2 regions of the Arthrobacter sunyaminii genome follow, and region 2 is predicted to be linked to the other one. Evidence: riboswitches for the same ligand, from Rfam matches in the RefSeq annotation. Region 2 holds a riboswitch; the other holds the start of a gene.
The links. Region 2 has a riboswitch for cyclic di-AMP ahead of KG104_RS02605 (NlpC/P60 family protein). Riboswitches for the same ligand answer to the same signal wherever they lie in the genome.
Positions count from the first base shown of each region.

Region 1 (3,203 bases), 1.4 Mb from region 2:
TTCCGGCAGCCCGGGAGCATTCCCCGTTCTGAGCAGCGGAACCCAGAGAGCCGTGGAAGTCTAAGAATCCTCGAAGAATCAGCTCCGAAAATAGTTGTGTAGGTAAACCACTATTGGAGGTGAGTAAACACAATGGCTTTCCGGGACAAGGTCAGGGGCCCGCTCGGCTGGATTCTTGGTGTCGTGGGAGGTCTGGCACTGCTGGTTGGTGCCTTCTTTGCCGGACTGGCCACTGGTGACAACAGCGTTGACCAGGAACAGGCGTCAGTGACCGAACAGCAGGAAAACCAGCAGGACCCGGACACGGACCAGGACTCTGATTCCAAGCCGGAAAAGGGTATGCCTGACGGTGACCACAAGATGCGTGGCGACGACAGTGAAGCCCAGGGCGACGGACAGGAGCCGGGGAACGGAGACAAGAAGGGTGTCGAGGAAGGCACCGACGACGGAACCACTGACGACGGCACCACAGAGGATGCACCGGAACGCGGGCACGCCGGGCGCCATCACGATGGCAAGTTCGACGATGGCGCCCCGGATGAAGACCGCCCGGCCAGGGACCGACACAGCGATGGTGACCACCATGAAGACGGCGGGAACGATGAAAACGAAAACACTGAGAACGAGCCCGCGGCCTGACTTTTCAGTCCACCGGCGCACCCCAACCGGGTGCGTGCCCTAACCAAAAAGAGAACGCCCGGCCACTTGGCCGGGCGTTCTCTTACCTTTATCGGGGCGCAGGTCCGTTCGCTTCCTGCGCCCCATTAGGAGCTACTGCTGCGTGATTACGCTACGCGGTAGTAGACAGCGCCGGAACCGACGTTGGCGCTCTGCTGGACAGTCTGGTTGCCGTTCCATCCGCTGTGGATGGCCTGGCCGTCACCAACGTAGATGGCGATGTGGGCAAGGCCCATGCCGCCGTCGGCGTAGTAGATGATGTCGCCGGGCTGGGGGTCAGAAACCGGGGTTCCGTAAGCAGCCAGCTGTGCCGGTGCCAGGTCGCCCACCGAGTGGCCGGCTGCCCGGAGGGCAACCTCCACCAGGACGGTGCAGTCCTGGGCGGCGCCCATCTGGGCGTAGGCGGAGTTCAGCATGATGGAGTTCGTGCCGGTGACAGCTGCACCCGTGGAAGCAGCCGGGGTCACGGAGGACGCCGGGGTGCTGAAGGTGCTGAAGTCGGCTGCGGCCGGGCTGGCTTCAGCCGGTGCGGTGTAGGCGGCCTCAGCCGGTGCGGCGTAGGCAGCTTCGGCGGGTGCGGCGTAGGCAGCTTCAGCTACCTCAGCAACAGCGCCTCCGGCATACGTGATGACGTCACCGGGGTAGATGATGGATTCCAGCGAAAGGCCGTTCAGTGCCAGGACGTTGTCCAGGCTGACGCCGTAGGTGGCTGAAATTGCACTCAGGGTGTCGCCCGACTGGACAACGTGAGTTGACGCGGTGGAGACTGCGGCGGGTGCCGGAGTTTCCACGGGTGCGGCGACAGCCGCAGGAGCGCTGTAAGACTCGGTTGAGTCGTTGGCGATGACGCCTGCCGAGGCGGGGCCGGCCATGCTCAGCACCAGGCCGGAGCCTGCCGCCATGACTGCAGCGGCGCTGCCCACGGTGCGGGCCTTGCTGCTTGCGGTGTTTGCGATTGCGGCCAACAGTCCGATATTTCCGGCACGGTGGCGTCCACGAGTATTGTTCAACATTAGAGTTACCTCTCCCGATACCTGCGAGGTGAGCTGTCGGATGCGGATGGGAGTCATCCGGTCCGCCGAAGAAACCTCGGCTGACTTAACCCCAAGGATTCAAGGAACCCGTAAGTGGTTCCCCCGCCTCTGCCGAAGTGTGAAATCTGTGGACCTTGACCAGCGGCAGAGCTAGGTAACAAGTCAAGGGCGCCGTTTCAGGTAACGGCTTGGCATCAACAGTACAAGCGGATTACGGGAAGATAACTATTTAGTAACGAAGGTCGCACAGGCGTGTGAGTGGCGCCGCTGTGTGGTATGGGTGGTCGGTGGCACAATAGGCCGCCGAGCCCCCGGAAACCGGGGGATAGGGCGAGCGGGCGGATCCCCGCGATCAGCCCGCAGGGGAGCGTTAGTCGGGTGAATCCGTCTGGCGCTCGAGCGTGGCGGAGGTCAACTCCCCGAATCCGTGCACCAGGTCACCGGGTGCAAGCCGGAGCCCGCGGGCCACACCGGAACCCTTCAGCACTGAACCGCGCTTCTCGGCCGGCAGCGAGGCATGGTCCCCGCCGTCGGCCAGCACCACTGACTCTGCACGGACGGCGCCAACGATCTGCGATCCGGAGCCAAGCACTGACCTTCCCGTCACGACGGCACCGTGGGTGAGCCGGGCGCGGTCGCCCACTGCAACAGCATCCGACCGGCCCGCCGTGAGCTGGACGCCGCCCGGCCCCAGGGTGATTTCGGAGCCAAGCAGAAGCATTCCGCCGTCCTCCGCAGACAGGAAAGTGCCCGGATAGAAGATGTTCCGGTCTCCAATGACGCAGAAACTCTGTTCGTCGACGGCAATAACGGTTCCGGGATAAAACACATTACCCTCGCCCAGCTGTGCTTTGCGGGAAATCAGTGTGGATGAAGGGTCCAGGATCTTCTGGGTGGCACAGAGCTGCAGGATTTCCGCGACGGTGAGGTAACCGAATTCTTGGCGAATACTGTCGGGATCGTTCCCTTGAAGCTCTGGCATATTCATCTCTTCCTCGTCATCTTGCCGGACCGGGTATGCATCAACCGGGACCGGGGCACTCTTTAGCCTACCTGTCCTGTTAGCTGTGCAGCAGCGGACTGGAGGGAAGGATCAGCGGAACAGTCCGATGACACGTTTGTCCAGAGTGCAGGCGGGGTGCACAGGAGAAAAAATGCTTGGGTCGGCAAATGCTTTCCGTAAATCCCAGGCAATTAGGACCGAAGGTACGCCAATGTGGCCAGAACCCGGCGGTGGCCGCTGTCGGACGGAGAAAGACCGAGTTTCGCGAAGATATTGCCGATGTGCTTGCTGACGGCGGTTTCGGAAACGGAAATGGCCTGGGCAATGGCAGTGTTGCCGAGTCCTTCGGCCACCAGCCCCAGCACTTGGAACTCCCGCGGAGTCAGCGACCTCACCGGGTCCTGCGTGCCGCGGCGGCTGAAGAGCTGGGCAATGACTTCCGGGTCCATCACCGTTCCGCCGGCCAGGACACGCCTCAGGCCGTCCAC
Region 1 covers NZ_CP076456.1:1,953,509-1,956,711, forward strand. The annotation lists gene KG104_RS08725 (sensor histidine kinase) at 1-32, shown strand, start outside; gene KG104_RS08730 (hypothetical protein) at 133-639, shown strand; gene KG104_RS08735 (C40 family peptidase) at 786-1,643, opposite strand; cyclic di-AMP (ydaO/yuaA leader) riboswitch at 1,696-1,846, opposite strand; gene KG104_RS08740 (hypothetical protein) at 2,083-2,694, opposite strand; gene KG104_RS08745 (response regulator) at 2,907-3,203, opposite strand, start outside.
Region 1: another riboswitch for cyclic di-AMP. It lies ahead of KG104_RS08735 (C40 family peptidase); the one in region 2 lies ahead of KG104_RS02605 (NlpC/P60 family protein).

Region 2 (3,203 bases):
CCCAGGGACAGGTAGCCTGCAGGCCAGTCGTGAAAACTGATTCCTGCAGCAGCCAGTGAGTTGGTAACCAGCATGGTGCAGTCCTGCGACACGCCCAGCTGGGCGTAAGCAGCCGCTGCAATGATGGAAGCCGTACCGGAGGCCGCCGGAGCGCTGTCCTGGACCGGAGCGGGGCTGGCCGAGACGGCAGGCTGCGCACCGTAGCCCGCAGGAGTTGCATCCTGCAGCGGGGCGGCTGCCTGGGACTGCTCTGCCGCGGGCTGCCCTGCCTCGGACTGCCCTGCCTCAGACTGCACTGCCGGCGTCTGCAGCGCAGTCTGGGACTGCACGGCGATCTCAGGCTGCACTGCTTCAGGAGCCGTAATGACACCGGCAACGGCCGGACGGTCAAAGTTCACGGAAGCAGTGGAAGGAACCGTCAGTTGTGCGGCAGCGGTCAGGTCCAGCGTGCTGGTCTGAACGTCGCGGGCAACATCGGAACCTGTCGCGTTGGCTGCGACACCGGAAGCCAGAACCAGGCCCGATGCGGCAACAACAACAGCCGCCTGCCGTCCCATGGTTCCGGCGTTGGCGGACACTGCCTGGGCAAGTGCACTCAGCGGGGCGGTGCGTTCCACCGGTGCCCGGTGACGGGCACGCTCAGTTGTAGAAGTCATGCGAGTGAAGTCTCCGTTATCTGCAACTGGGCTTAGCTGACGCGGACGAAGCTTGCGCCGCCGAGGTAGGACAGCGGGTGCAGAACGGTGTTCATACCGTCGAAGCCGCCGCTGATTACCTGACCGTTGCCCACGTAGATTGCTACGTGGCCGGAGGTGATGACGAGGTCGCCCGGCTCGGGCGAGCCGACAACAGAGCCGTATGCGAAGAACTGTGCGGGAGCCAGGTCGCCAACCGACTTGCCGACCGAGCGCAGTGCATTCTCCACCATGGCGGTGCAGTCCTGGGCAACGCCGATCTGCGAGTAGGCGGAGGCCACCAGGGCCGCGCCAATACCGCTGGCTGCGGGAGCAGGAGCCGAAGCAGCTGCGGGAGCCGGGGTGTTGACGGCCGGAGCCGCTGCCGGTGCCGCGTTGGTGGCGGCCGGGGCTGCGGGCTGGGCCTGAACGGCTACGGCCTGCTGCGCCTGAACGGCGGCAACCTGCTGGGCCTGAGCTGCCTGCTCCTGGGCTACGGCGGCGGCAGCCGCTGCTGCTTCTTCCGCAGCAACCTGGGCACGGTATTCAGCGCCGGACACAGCGGAGACCGGCTCAATGGTGGCCAGTTCGAAGGGTGCCTGTGCGGAGACCGAAACGGCGCCGGTGGTGGTTACGGCACTGAGCGGCGTGGCCTCGAGTGCCTGACGATCGGTGCTGACGGCTGCCTGGGCGGGAAGACCAGCGGCCAGGACGAGTCCTGAAGCAGCGACGACGACGGCTGCCTGGCGGCCGATGGTTCCCACATTGGAGGTGACGGCCCGGGACAATGCTGAAATTGGGCTCGACTGGACGGTGGCCGCGCGACGGCGGCCGTGAGCTACTGATGACACAAGTTTGCCTCTCCCAATGCCTGCGAGGTGAGCTGTCGGATTCGGATGGGAGTCACCCGGTTGCCGGCTGTGAAGCCTGGCAACTTAACCCCAAGGGCTTCTTGCGAAGCCCGAATTTGGTTCCCCCGCCTCTGCCATGCGATGTTGCGAACGGACCTCAGACAGTGGCAGAGCTCGGCGATCTGTTAGAGGGTGCCCGATCTTTAGGTCGATCAGGCACGAGGATGACCTTACAACAACATTTGGCCAATGTCACGTTCAGGTCACGGAATGGTTATCCTGCGGTCACAGCCAGCCCAGCGGGTCAACAACTTCGCCGTTCACCATGACCTCAAAGTGCAGGTGGCAGCCCGTGGAAGCACCGGTGGTACCGCTGGCCCCCACCAGGTCTCCCCGCTCCACGGTGGCTCCCACAGCAACGGCAAGGCTGGACATGTGGTTGTAAGTCGTTTCAACACCGTTGCCGTGGTCCACGACCACGCGGTTGCCGCCACCGTAGGCGTGCCAGCCCGAGAAGGTCACGGTCCCGGACGCAGCTGCCGTGACGTCAGTGCCGCAGGCGGCCGAGAAGTCCTGGCCGCGGTGCATCTCGCCCGCGGTGCCCGTGATCGGGCTGACACGGTAGCCGAAGCCCGACGTTTCAACGAGGTCCGCTGCCAGCGGCTTCGCGAGCGTTCCCTTGGCCGCGCCTGCAGAGACCTCCGAACCCGAGGCAACAACCACGTGTCGGAGTTTGGCTTCGGGATCGAATTTGCTGCTGAGCGCGGCGCGTTCAAAGCTGACGGTTGCTTCGGGGTCAGCCGATACCACCGGGGCTTCAACCGCAACAGACTGCAGTTCCTGCACGGGCTCGCTGACGGCGGCGGTGGTGGGGATGGCAACGGTGAGGATCAGGCCGGAGGTTGCCGCTGTGATGGCTACCTTTTGTGCGGTGTCACCTAGGGTGTGGTTCTTGGTTTCTGCGCGGCGGCGGCCGGAAGTCTGGCCGTTCCGGGGGCGTGGAGCCGGGGCCGGAGCAGACGCGCGGCGTCTGCCCGGGGCAGCATGCTTCGACAAGGTATACCTCTCTCATATGCCTGCGAAGTTAGCTGTCGGATTCGAGTAGAGAAACTCGGCCCCGCACTCACCACCGGCCGCACCAGTGGTGCGGCCGCTGTGCTGATGCTGGAGGCTTCACCCCGAGGCAGCCTTGGCTGCCGATTGATGGGTCCTCCGCCCCTGCCTGAAAGTCTGAAATTCCGGGCCAGTGGCAGGGTTCGGCGTAAGGCCCGGATAACGGTGTTATTTCAACGTCAGTAAGTCACTATAGGTTAAGGAAGCCAAAAGAGACCATTCCGTTATCCAGCGGTGGAAACAAACACGTGGTTGGCTACCTCTGGAGGAAGCTCGAGTGCCCCTTCAATTCCTGGTACGCGCACGGAGATGTAGCCGGCCACCGTCTCGGCGGTAAGTTCCGCTCCCGGGCGCAGCCCTGCCTCATCAAGCTGAACGAGCAGCTCGGGTTCCACCTGGACCGGCTCGGCAAGACGAACCAGTTGCAGCTTGGTTCCGGGCTCAGTCGCGGCAACCGCCGCAACCAGGTTGATGACTCCGTGGTGGAAGAGTTCGGCGGCTACTCCGCCAATCTCTTCCAGGCCCGGGATGGGGTTTCCATACGGCGATTCCGTGGGCCGGCCCA
Region 2 covers NZ_CP076456.1:565,590-568,792, reverse strand. The annotation lists gene KG104_RS02610 (NlpC/P60 family protein) at 1-656, opposite strand, end outside; gene KG104_RS02605 (NlpC/P60 family protein) at 689-1,525, opposite strand; cyclic di-AMP (ydaO/yuaA leader) riboswitch at 1,529-1,715, opposite strand; gene KG104_RS02600 (M23 family metallopeptidase) at 1,811-2,581, opposite strand; cyclic di-AMP (ydaO/yuaA leader) riboswitch at 2,584-2,797, opposite strand; gene KG104_RS02595 (iron-dependent transcriptional repressor DtxR) at 2,863-3,203, opposite strand, start outside.